2 regions of the Sphingobium sp. TKS genome follow, and region 2 is predicted to be linked to the other one. Evidence: riboswitches for the same ligand, from Rfam matches in the RefSeq annotation. Region 2 holds a riboswitch; the other holds the start of a gene.

Region 1 (6,391 bases), on a different replicon from region 2:
GCCAAGACCTGCGACATCGCGCCCGCGCTGCTGGAGCAATTCTACAAGCTGTTCGCCGCGACTCCGCGCACGGTCACGATGTTCAGCCAGGGCATCAACCAGTCGATCCGCGGCACCGATCAGGTCAATGCGATCATCAATGTCCACCTCGCCACCGGCCGCATCGGCAAGCCGGGCGCGGTGCCCTTCTCGATCACCGGCCAGCCCAACGCCATGGGCGGGCGCGAGGTGGGTGGCTTGGCCTCGACGCTGGCCTCGCACATGGACTTCGCGCCGGAAAATGTGGAACGGGTGGGCCGCTTCTGGGCCGCGCCGGCCATGGCGACCAAGCCGGGCCTGAAAGCCGTCGACCTGTTCCGCGCCATCAACGAAGGCCGGGTCAAGGCGCTGTGGGTGATGGCCACCAACCCCGCCGTGTCGCTGCCCGATGCTGGCCGCGTGCGCGAGGCGCTGGAGGGCTGCCCCTTCGTCGTGGTGTCGGACATCATGGCCGACACCGATACCGGCGTTCATGCCGATGTTCGCTTGCCCGCCGCCGGCTGGGGCGAGAAGGACGGTACCGTCACCAATTCGGACCGCACCATCAGCCGCCAGCGGCCCTTCCTCGCGCTGCCCGGCGAGGCCAAGCCCGACTGGTGGATCGTCAAGGAAGTCGGCCGCCGCATGGGCTGGCGCAATGCCTTCGCCTATGACCGGCCTGCCGATATCTGGCGCGAACATGCCCGCCTGACTGCCTATCAGAATGACGGCCAACGGGTGCTGAACCTGCGTGCCCAGGCGACCATCGGCAATGATGCCTATGACGCCATGGAGCCGTTCCGCTGGGGCGATACGCCCTTCACCGATGGTCGCTTCCCGACGCCCGACGGCAAGGCGCGGCTGGTGTTGACGAAGCAGATGGAGATTCAGGAGCCGCTGAAGCAGTGGCCGATGACGCTCAACACCGGCCGTTATCGCGACCAGTGGCACACGATGAGCCGCACCGGGCTTTCACCGAAACTGGCTCGCCATCGCGAGGAACCGCTGGTGGAAATCCATCCCCAGGACGCCGAAGCGCTGGGCATTGTCGACCACGACCTCGCCCGCGTCCAGACGGCGCAGGGCAACAGCATCTTCCGCGTGAGCCTGAGCGAAGGCCAGCGCTTGGGGGAAATCTTCACCCCCATTCACTGGACCGATCAGATGTCGAGCGGCGGCCGCACGGGCCTGCTGCCCCGTCCGCTGGTCGATCCGCATTCGGGCCAGCCCGGCTTCAAATCCACCCCGGCCAGCGTCGAGAAGGTCGCGACCGAGTGGAAGGGCTTCCTGATCCTGCATGGCGATCAACCCGTCAAATTACCTTGTCTCTGGTCCACCCGCATCACCGTGCCGGGCGGCGCGCTGTACGAGATCGCCGGCAATGGCGACCCCGTGCGGCTTGAGGCCTGCCTGCCCAAGGGCGACCGCGTCGAAGCCATCGACCAGACGCGTGGCACGCGCCGCATCGCCATCATCAGCGAAGGCCGCCTTGCGGGCGTGCTGTTTGTCACCCGCACCGGCCTGCTACCCTCGCGCGACTGGCTCATCAGCCAGCTTGAAGTCGAGGGGGTGGGGGCTTCCGTCCTTGCTGCGCGTGGGCCGGGCAATCAGCCGGACAAGGGGCCGACCGTCTGCGTCTGTTTCGACATCGGCCTTTATCAGATCATGGCGGCGATCCGTGAACAGCAACTGGTCGATGTGCCCGCCATCGGCAAGGCGATCGGCGCCGGGACCAATTGCGGGTCTTGCCGTCCCGCGCTCGCCAATATCCTTGCTCAAACCACGCAGGAGACGCTCCATGCAGCCGAATGAACTGATCGCCCCCGGTGAGGTCTGGCTGGTCGGCGCAGGCCCCGGCGACCCGGACTTGCTGACCCGCAAGGCCGAAAAGCTGATCGCGGCGGCGGAGATCGTCTTTTACGATGCGCTGGTGGGGCCGGGCGTGCTGGACCTGATCCCCGAGGGCGTGGAGCGCGTGAGTGTCGGCAAGCGCTCCGGCCGCCATTCGAAAGCGCAGGAGAGCATCAACGACCTGCTCCTCGCGGCGGCGAAGGCGGGCAAGCGCGTCGTGCGCCTCAAGGGCGGCGACCCGTCGGTCTTCGGCCGCTCGGCGGAGGAGATGGAGCATCTGGCGGCGGATGGCATTTCTTTCCGCATCTGCCCCGGCATCACCACGGCCAGCGCGGCGGCGGCGAGCGGTCATGCCTCGCTCACCCTGCGCGGCGTGGCGCGGGGACTGACGCTGGTGACGGCGCATCTCAAGGCGGGTGAGCCATTGAAGCTGGACTGGGAAATGCTGGCGCGGCCGGGCGGCACGCTCGGCATCTATATGGGCCGCGCCGCTGCGGGCGAGATCAGCCGCTCGCTGATCGCCGCCGGGCGTGATCCCGAAACGCCGGTGATGGTGGCGGTCAACGTCTCGCTGCCCAGTGAACGGCTGATCCGGGGCCAGCTGTCGGCGCTGGCCTTCCTGGTGGCGACGATCAGCGATGAAGATCCGACTTTGCTGATGATCGGTGAGGCGGTGGCGGGCACTTACTCTTCGGCGGACATGTCGGTGAGTGCTACGCTGACGGTTTGAACTGAAGCGATGTGCTCCTGCGGAGGCAGGAGCCCAGTTCGAACGCCTGATCTGGGTTCCTGCCTTCGCAGGAACACGCTGCTTTGTCGATTCTATTGATTACTCTTTTCCAACTTCTCCAAATCTTCGGGCCGATTGATATTGGGCAATATAAACTCCGGCCGCTCGACGATCCGCGCGCCGATCCGTTCCAGCCAGCCATAGATTGATCGGTTGTTGTCCTCGGCCAGATGCGTGTCCAGTTCGGTCGCCAATGAAACAGGCCAGAACCCCGCCAACTGCTGGCCTTTGAGGATCGCCGCACCTTCCCCGATCAACGCTTCCGCCAGCCCGTCCGGATAGGCGGGAACATCGCACCCCGTCGTCAGCACCGCGTCATAGCCCTCCGCCAGCGCGTGATGCAGCGCTGCATTCAGTCCGCCCAAAGGCCCCATATCCGCCGCCGGTCGATCCGGCAGCCCGGTCATTCCGTCCACCTGTCGTCCGCAAATCACGACCGCCTCGACATGGCGCCCTAGCGCCGCCGCCGCATGGTCCAGCAGGGTCCGCCCATCCAGCATCGCCAGCGCCTTGTCGCTCCCGAACCGGCTGGATCGCCCCCCGGCCAGAACCGCTCCCAGCAACCGCATCATGCCTCTCCCGAGATGATCCGGGCATAGGCGTCCGGGTCGACATTGCTCCCCGAAATCACCACCACGCTGGCGTCCTCCGCCGCCGGAGCCAGCCCCGCCAGCATCGCCGCCAGAGCGACCGCGCCGCCCGGTTCGACCACCAGCTTCAATGCTGAAAAGGCCAAGCGCATCGCTTCCCGCACCTGATCGTCGTTCACCACCAGGCCACCGGACAGCAACGCCCGATTGATCGGAAAGGTCAAAGCCCCCGGGGTGGGTGACAGCAAGGCATCGCAGATCGACCGTGCATCGGGCGAGACGCTTTCCCGCACGCCGCTGGCGAGCGCCCGCGCCGTATCGTCGAACCCTTCCGGCTCGACCGCATAGATCGCCACGCCGGGCTGCCGCGCTTTCACCACCGTCGCGATCCCCGACACCATGCCGCCGCCGCCGCAATTGACGAGGATCTGCCCGATCTTCGCGCCCCATTCGGCCGCCTGCTCCATTATCTCCAGCCCGATCGTCCCTTGCCCCGCCATGATGAAGGGATCGTCGAAGGACGGCACCAACACCGCGCCGCGCTCGGTCGCCAGCGTCGTCGCGATCTCCTCCCGGTTTTCGGTGAAACGGTCATAGGCGACGATTTCCGCGCCCAGCGCCCGCGTATTGGCCGTCTTGATGGCGGGCGCGTCGGCTGGCATCACGATCGTCGCCGCGATCCCCAGCAGCCGCGCGGCAAAGGCCACCCCCTGCGCATGATTGCCCGACGACCAGGCGACGACCCCCGCCTTGCGCTCCGCCGCGCTCAATCGCGCCAGCCGGTTATAGGCGCCACGGAATTTGAACGAACCGCTGTGCTGCGCGCCCTCGAACTTCACCAGCACCCGCCGTCCGCAGCGCTCGTTCAGCACCGCATTCTCCAGCAGCGGCGTGCGGATCGCCGCCGGCGCGATGATCCGCGCGGCGTCCTCGACATCGGCGGCGCTAATGGCGAACGGCATGCAATCTCCCTCCGTGGCCGCCTCTTGGCATGGCCAATGCTTTCCCTTATGGCGCGGGGCGCGGGCGGGGCAAACCCCGTACGCAAAGAAGATCGCGCCGGTGCCCGAAAGGGCTGAAAACGGGAATGTGGTGCGGACGGGAAACCGTCCTATTCCGCGGCTGTCCCTGCAACTGTAAGCGGTGAGCGCGATGCATTTCGGTCGAACGACCGGCCACTGGGCGACAAGTCCGGGAAGGCGTGCATCGCTGCATTGACCCGCGAGCCAGGAGACCTGCCGGCGCATGGTCGCTCTTGCCCTGGCCCAGGGGTTGGCCATGGCACGGTGTTTTCCGTCTGAGCGACGAAGCGGCGCAGGGCCGCATCGGTGCGGGGGGAGGGCATTGGCGTCGACTTCCCCCAGTTCCGACCGCGCGAGCGGATGCCCTGAGCCATGAAGTCGCAGCGGCGCTCAGGGAAACAGATATAATGTTGAAAGCCACCATCTCTCTTGCGGCTCTGCTCGCCGCCACGCCCGCGCTCGCGGAGGATGAGATCATCGTCACCGCGCTGGGCATCGAGCAGCCCCGCGACGAAGTCGGCCAGGCCGTCACCGTCATCGACGCCGAAACCATCCAAACGCGCCAGAGCGTGAGCGTCGCAGACCTGCTCGCCACCACGCCCGGCGTCCGCTTCAACCGGGCCGATGCGGTCGGCGGCGTCACCGGCATTTCGCTGCGCGGCGCGGAAACGACCCAGACGCTGGTGCTGATCGACGGGGTGAAGGTCAACGATCCCAGCAGCATTGGCGATGCCTATGATTTCGGCAATCTGCTGGTCGGCAACATCCGCCGGATCGAGGTGCTGCGCGGTTCCAACTCGGTGGTCTATGGCAGCCAGGCGATCGGCGGCGTCGTCAACATCATGACCGGCACGCCCGCCGAAGGATTCGCGGCCAACGCGTCGGTCGATTATGGCTATAGCGATACACTGAATGCCAAGGCGGATGTTTCGGGCACCAGCGGCATCGCATCGGGCGGCCTTGGCGTCGCCTATTTCCGCACGGACGGCATCTCCGCCGAGGCTGGCGACGCGGAAAAGGACGGTTATGAGAATATCGCCGCCAACGCCAAGTTGAAGCTCGACTTCAGCGATGCCTTGAGCCTCGACCTGCGCGGCTATTATATCCATGCCGATCTCGACACGGATCTCTTTTCTTTCCCCCCGATAGACCGGACCGCCACCAGCACGCTTGATCAATATGTCGGCTATGCTGGCCTGAACCTCAGGCTGTTCGATGGCAAGCTGACCAATCGCGCGGCGGTGACATGGTCCCGCAACGATCGCGACTACACCTCCATTTTCGGCCCTTATGGCTATTCGGGCACGAATCTGCGTTTCGAATATGAAGGCGTTTATCAGCCGGTCGAACAGGTGACGCTGGTGTTCGGCTATGAGCATGAGCGGCCGGACTATGATTTCGCCGGCTTCGGTTCGCATGACCGCGCGAAGATCGACATCGACAGCGTCTATGCCGTCGCCGTTGTGAAGCCGGTGGAGGGTCTGACGCTGACGGGTGGCGTGCGCCGCGACGACCATAGCCAGTTCGGCGGTGCGACGACCTTTGGCGCCAACGCGAACTACACGCCCAATGGCGGCCGCACCAACATCCGCGCCAGCTATGGCGAGGGTTTCAAGGCGCCCTCGCTCTATCAGCTTTACGATCCCTTTGTCGGCAATAGCGGGCTGCGCCCGGAACGGTCCAAGAGCTATGATATCGGCTTCGACCAGAAGCTGGCCGGGGATCGTGCTATCTTCTCCGTCACCGCCTTCCGCCGCGATACGCGTGACCAGATCGACTTTGACGGCGCCTTTGGAGCATTTGGCGGCTATAACAATCTCGATCGCACCCGCGCCAAGGGAGTGGAAGCGTCCTTCGCGCTGAAGCCGGTCGACGCGCTGACCGTCACGGCATCCTACAGCTATGTCGATGCGCGCAACCGCTCGCCGGGCAGCCCGGACGAAGGCCTGCGTCTGCTGCGCCGGGCGCCCAATGCGGCCAGTGTGTCGGCGGACTATGTCTGGCCTTTCGGCCTGTCGACCGGCGCAACGATCACGATGGTGGATGACAGCGTCGATATCGATTCCAGCACGCATAAGCGTGTCCAGCTCGACGGCTTTGCGCTGGTTGGCGTTCGCGCG
Region 2 (6,391 bases):
CGGGTACGGATGTCGGGCCATTGGAAGGCCTTCACCAACGGTTTGGGCAATGCAAGGCCCGAGGTTTCGATGATGATGTGATCGGGGGGCGTCGGGCGGTCGAGCAGCTTTTGCATGGTCGGCAGGAAATCGTCCGCGACAGTGCAGCAGATGCAACCGTTCGCCAGTTCGATAATGTCCTCGTCCGGGCAGGCTTCGTCGCCGCAGCCCTGCACCAGCGCGCCGTCGACGCCGACATCTCCGAACTCGTTGATGATGAGGGCGAGGCGGCGGCCGCCTGCATTTTCGATCAAGTGACGGATCAGCGTCGTCTTGCCCGCGCCGAGGAAGCCGGTGATGACAGTGGCCGGAATTTTTGAGGCGGGAACCTTTTTCATGCGGGATTTCCTTGCGGTTCGAGAGTGACTTCGATCTCGTCGAAGCGTTTCCAGCGGTAGATGGCCCAGCTCGCCAGCCAGCAGGCAGCGAACAGGCCGATGATGAAGAAACCCAGGCTGTTGAAATGTTCGCCAAGGTCGGCGGCAAGTGTCCAGATGCCGCCGGTCAGGCCCAGCTTGTCGCCCAGCAGCGCCGCAGCCTCGATCCCGCCGATGAGCAGCGCGACCAAGGCGGACACCAGCGTGATGGTGATGTTGTAATAGAGCTTGCGGATCGGCTTCACGAAGGCCCATTGATAGGCGCCCATCATCAGCGCGCCGTCCGCCGTGTCGATCAGCGCCATGCCCACCGCGAAGAGCAGCGGGAAAATGAGGACGGTCGATATCGAAAGGCCGCTCGCCGCCTGGCCAGCCGACAGGCCGAGGATCGCGACTTCGGTGGCAGTGTCGAAGCCAAGCCCGAAGAGAAAGCCGAGCGGGGCCATATGCCAGCTCCGCGTTATCAGCCGGAAAAGCGGGCGGAAGATACGGGCCAGAAAACCACGTGAACCAAGCAGGATATCCATATCTTCATCGATATAGAGCCCACCGTTGCGAACATGATTGAAGGTCTTGAGAACCGATCTCAGGATGATCAGGTTCATCGCGGCGATGGTGAAAAGGAAGGTCGCGGAGGCGATTGTTGCAATGGTGCCGCCGATCGCGCCCGCCGCTTCGACACGGCTCAGAGCATTGGCGGCAATGGCGATGGTGACGGCGGCGATCAGAACGATGCCGCTATGACCGATGGCGAACCAGAAGCCGACGGTCAGTGGGCGCTGGCCGTCCTGCATCAATTTACGGGTCACATTGTCGATGGCGGCGATATGGTCGGCATCAACCGCATGGCGCAGGCCCAGGCTCCAGGCCAGCAGCGCTGTGCCCAGCATGACCGTATCGCCCGCGAAGATCGTGAAGGCCCATGCCCATGCGGCCAGATTGGCGGCGATCAGCGCGGCGAACATGGCCGTGGCACGGCGGCGCAGCAGGCCGGCCGATTCCATCGGGCTGGAACGGGCCAGTGCATTCAAAACAGGTCTCATCAGGGCGATCCCCCGTCGGCGTCAGCGAAACCGGACGGGACCTGCCTTCATGCCGGACGGACGCGCTTGCGCCCGGCATGCGGACAGCAGCTCCCGCTGCGTAAAGCGTCGCTCAGACGGAGTACCGTGCCGCGGCCATCCCCTGGACCAAGGCAAGAGCGACCAGACGCAGGCAGGTTTCCTGGCTCACGGGTCTCGGCTCGACGCATGGCCTTCCCAGGCCTCGCAGGATTTAGCGTCCGGCCCAGTGGCTGATTCTCCGGCGGTCCGAAGAATCGATATGCGTCTCGCTCACCGCTTACAGTTGCAGGGACAGCCGCGGATTCATCACCGCATTCCCTATTAAGCCCCTTGGGAGGGCACCGGCGCGATCAGTGAAAGCTGGCCGAGGCTGGCTTTCGCCGGACTGCATAGAGGCTGGCGTGGAGAATTGGAAGGGGGCGACGCGCTATGCCGGCTCAGGCGCCGTTCCGGTCTCCGCCGCCATGCGTTCTTCGAGCAGGGTCTTGAGGAAGGCCTGGCCGGTCGGCGACAAATCCTCATTGTGGATCAGCCAGAGCGAACTCATGACCGGCACGTCGAAAGCACGGTGGATCACATTGTCGACGTGCAGCCGCGCCATGGACTGAGCGATCACAGTGGGGCCGAAGCCCGCCGCGACCAGTCCAAAAAGGGTCGCGAGGCTGCGGGCCTCATGGGAGATTTTGGGTGCGAAGCCCGCCTTCTCGCACAGGGCGAAGAAATGCTCGGTAAAGCCCGCGCCATTGGGCGCGCCGTACAGCACCAGCGGTTCGTCGGCCAGGTCCGCAATGCTGGGCGGGGCCGACCGCAGCGCCAGCGGATGATCGGTGCGCAGGGCCAGCACCATCTCTTCCGTGAGCAGGCATCGCGACACCATGCCTTCGGGCAGGACCGGCGGCTCGTAGTTGCGCACGATGCCGAGATCGAGCTGTCGACTACCGACGCTTTCGACCTGCTCGTCACGGCCCTGTTCGCGCAGGATCAGCTCGACATTGGGATAGGTTTGGCGGAAGCGGTAGAGCGCGCGCGCCACAGGGGGCACGAAGGGGCCGGACGTGGTGAAGGCAAGGCCAAGATGACCGATCTCGGCCCGCTGCGCCATGCGGGCGATCTGGGCGGCGCGTTCGGCCTGGGCGAGGGTCTGGCGGGCCTCCGGCTCGAACAGCCGGCCCGCTTCGGTCAGGCGTACACGGCGGCTGGTGCGGTCGAACAGGCGGACGCCAAGCTCATCTTCCAGAGCGCGGATCTGCTGGCTGAGCGGCGGCTGTGATATGCCAAGGCGCAGCGCGGCGCGGCCGAAATGCATCTCTTCAGCGACGCAGAGAAAATAACGCAGATGGCGCAGGTCCATAAGATCATGTCGTTCAAGCTATCGATCATGCCATATTATATATTAGACGCAGAATGTCCAAGGGCGCATGGGCAAGTTCGAATGTGGCGGTATCTCCATAGTCCTTCGGTGGATGTGCGCGGGTTATGCCCCCTCATTGCCGCAGCACTCTGCTCAAGGCCGGAGACGCCGTCGCATTCTAGAGTATTTTCAAGTTGACCTTTAATGGTCAACGGCTCCGAAAATGCTGCAACCAAAAGGAGCGCATTTCCTGGCGCGCTTCGTCTCTAGTCCCAGGCGGCGAAAGAGGCGGCCTGGAGGGTCTGAGGCGGTCCCTGTTGCTGCGAAGGAAGGAACTTAGTTCACACATGAGAACTGGGCTCCTGCCTTCGCAGGAGCACGCTACTTTTCAGTTTCGGCGGATGATCAATGCACCTCCGCCTTCATCCGTTCGACCAGCTTTTCGATCTCCCAGGGTTCCAGCACCCAGGTTCGCGTCTTGCGGCCTTCGCGGTGGACGGGCTGGGTGAGGAGGATGCGCGCCTGTTCCTTCGCATGGGGCTTGAAGATCGCGAAATGCTGGGCGCAATCGCGGATCGTGCCGATGAGCGGCGCCTTGCCGTCAAGGTCGATCATGGTGGCGGGCTGGTCCCAGGGGATATTGAGCATGACGTCTTCCCGTTATTGAAATTCAGCGGCCCGGTTCGCGGATGATGCAGCGGAAACCGATATGGCTGGTGGAACTATCCACCGCCTGCGGGTGGCGGGCGGCGGGGCGGTAGCGCTGGCAATAGCTTGGCGCGCAGAGATGGGAACCGCCCTTCAGCACTTTTCTTGGAATCGGCACATGCGGACTGACGGGATCAAGGCTTTCCCGCTTCGTGCCGCCGCGTGGGTTGGATGGGACGCAGCAGCTTCCCTTTGCCTTGCGCTCGACCCTGGGCTGGGCATACCAATCAGTCGTCCATTCCCAGACATTGCCGATCATGTCGAACAGGCCATAGCCATTGGGCGCATAGGTTCGCACCGGCGAGGTTCGCTCATAGCCATCCTCCAGCAGATTGCTGTAGGGGAACATGCCCTGCCAATAATTGGCGAGCATGGCTCCCTTGGGCGCCAGTTCATCGCCCCAGGCATAATCCGCGCCGTCAAGCCCGCCGCGCGCCGCAAACTCCCACTCCGCTTCGGTCGGCAGCGCCTTGCCCGCCCATTTGGCATAGGCCTCCGCATCCTGAAACACGACATGGACCACCGGATGGTCCCAAAGCTCATCCAGATGGCTGTCGGGGCCATGGGGATGGCGCCAGTCCGTGCCGAAGCTGAAATGCCACCATTGGCTGAAATCGCTGAGGTCGACGGGCGTCGCCGTACGCTGGAACAGCAGCGAACCGGCCCGCGCCATTTCGGGCGGCATGCCGGGATAATCTTTGGGGTCGGGCGCAATCTCAGCAAAAGTGCGGTAGCCGGTCGCCTCGACAAATTCCGCGAACTGGCGGTTGGTGACAGGCGTTTCGTCGATCCAGAAGCTATCCACGCGGACTTGCCGCAACGGGGCTTCCTCCGGATAGAAGCGGTCGGAGCCCATGGTGAAGGCGCTGCCTTCGACGAAGCGCATCTCTTGCGCGATGGCATTCTCGGTCTCGATCACCGGGCGACCATAGCGACGGATCGGCCCGGTGTATTGCCCAAAAATAAGGACGCCGGAAGCGGTTTGGCTTCCGGCGTCCCGTGTGATTGGGCTTTAGAAGTCCTTGCGGACGGTCACGCCGATCTTGCGCGGGGTGCCGATATTATAGCCGAGCCGGCCCCGGCCGCCGCGCTCGCGGTCCAGCGAATAGAGCGCATTTTCGTCGAACAGATTGTTGACGTAGAGTGTGACCGACAGACCGCTGTCCCAGCTCACGCCCGTCGACAGGTTGACCAGATTATAGGCGCCAAGCTTGTAGGAGCCGAAGTTGAACGCGCCGGTGCCATAAGCGCCCGTGGCCGGGTCATAATAGATGGAGTTGGTAAAACTGCCCTTGCCCGGCTCCTGATCGTCCAGTTGGGTATAGCGGTCGCCCACATGCTGGTAGCTGGCGGTGAAGGACCAGTCGGTCTCCGCCGCGATCTCCATCGTATAGGTCGCTGCCGCCGCCATCTGGAACTTCGGCACGGTGGGCAGGCGGTTGCCCTTGCGGATGCCCGCGATGATCGCGCCGCCTCCGTCGGTGACGTTGCTATCGATCTTCGAATCGATATAGCTGCCGCTCAATGACAGATCGAGGTTGGGGGAGACGCGGGCGCTCAGTTCCGCTTCCAGGCCCGCCGTATGCGCCTTCGGCACGTTGAAGAGGATGCGCGAGGAACAGCTTCCCGCATCCGCCGTGACCTGAAGATTCTTGATGTCGTTGTAGAACACCGCCGCGTTGAAGGTGATGCCGCTGCCCGACGCCTTCACCCCGGCCTCATAGTTCCACAGCGTTTCGTCGTCGAAGGTCGGACGGTTGCCATAGGTCGCCGCGTCCGGCCCGGTCGCGCCGCCATTGCAGAGCGGCAGGTTTAACGGATCGTTGACGCCGCCCAGGCGGAAGCCCTTGGACGCCTGAACGTTGAAGGTCAGATCGCGATTGGCTTCATAGCTGGCTATGAAGCGGGGGGAGAAGCCGGTCGACCCGGTCTTGTCGCCCACGCGGTTGTCGCCATTGGGGAAGACGCCGCCGGTCTTGAAATCGCGCTCTTCCTTGAAGTCATAATAGCGCCCGCCTGCGGTCAGTTTGAACTGGCCGAGCTTGTAGCTCGCCTCGCCAAAGGCGGCGTATTGCTTGATGATATAGGGAATGTCGGCATTGTAAGGCGAGTTGAGCGGGAAGCCGTTGGCGGCTCCAGCCGACGCGCCCGGACCGAACGGCGCGGGTGCCGCGTCGATGAAGGCGTCATAGCCGGGGGTCGGCAGACGCTGGGCATAATCGCGATCGACATGGCTGTAAAAGCCACCGAACACCCATTGGAACGGCCCCGCGCCGGTCGAGGCGAGGCGCAATTCCTGCGTCCATTGCTTGAGCTTGGTCGTATCGCGCAAGTTCGATGGCAGATTGGCGATGGCGGGGTTGACGCCGAAGGTCATGACAAAAGGCGTCACCGAAACCGATCCGGTCAGCGCCGAAGCGTCGCGGCTGACCAGAATGTTGCGGTGGATATAGGTGGTGATGGAGGTCAGCGCGACGTCGGACCCGATATCGATGTTGGCCGTGAAGTCCGCCAGCGTGGTCTTGTCGCGGAACTCCTCGCGCAGTTTCAGATATTGGGTGCGTTCGGGCAGAATGTCGAAGGGGCTGATCAGCTCGTTATAATAGAGATGATAGCTGTCCTCCCGGTTAAAGCCGTTGGTGCGGATATCCTGATAGATGATGCGCGGCGTCAGCTTGATGCCCGGCGCCGGTTCCCAGAGCAAGCTGAGCCGTCCGCCATAGCGGCGGCCGTCATTGATGTTCTTGCCAGCGGCCGGGCCGATGGCGTCGATGAACCCGGCATAATGTTCGGCATAGCCAACCGCGCGGATCGCCGCCGTTTCGCCCAGGGGCAGGTTGATCGCACCCTTG

The links. Region 2 has a riboswitch for cobalamin ahead of K426_RS22305 (HoxN/HupN/NixA family nickel/cobalt transporter). Riboswitches for the same ligand answer to the same signal wherever they lie in the genome.
Region 1: another riboswitch for cobalamin. It lies ahead of K426_RS06185 (TonB-dependent receptor plug domain-containing protein); the one in region 2 lies ahead of K426_RS22305 (HoxN/HupN/NixA family nickel/cobalt transporter).

The regions. Positions count from the first base shown of each region.
Region 1 covers NZ_CP005083.1:1,228,470-1,234,860, forward strand. Annotated here, with positions in the region: gene K426_RS06165 (nitrate reductase) at 1-1,830, shown strand, start outside; gene cobA (uroporphyrinogen-III C-methyltransferase) at 1,817-2,599, shown strand; gene mobA (molybdenum cofactor guanylyltransferase) at 2,692-3,228, opposite strand; gene K426_RS06180 (threonine ammonia-lyase) at 3,228-4,211, opposite strand; cobalamin riboswitch at 4,293-4,506, shown strand; gene K426_RS06185 (TonB-dependent receptor plug domain-containing protein) at 4,679-6,391, shown strand, end outside.
Region 2 covers NZ_CP005084.1:305,966-312,356, reverse strand. Annotated here, with positions in the region: gene cobW (cobalamin biosynthesis protein CobW) at 1-377, opposite strand, end outside; gene K426_RS22305 (HoxN/HupN/NixA family nickel/cobalt transporter) at 374-1,459, opposite strand; cobalamin riboswitch at 1,614-1,841, opposite strand; gene K426_RS22300 (LysR substrate-binding domain-containing protein) at 1,908-2,831, opposite strand; gene K426_RS22295 (hypothetical protein) at 3,237-3,479, opposite strand; gene K426_RS22290 (formylglycine-generating enzyme family protein) at 3,502-4,425, opposite strand; gene K426_RS22285 (TonB-dependent receptor) at 4,552-6,391, opposite strand, start outside.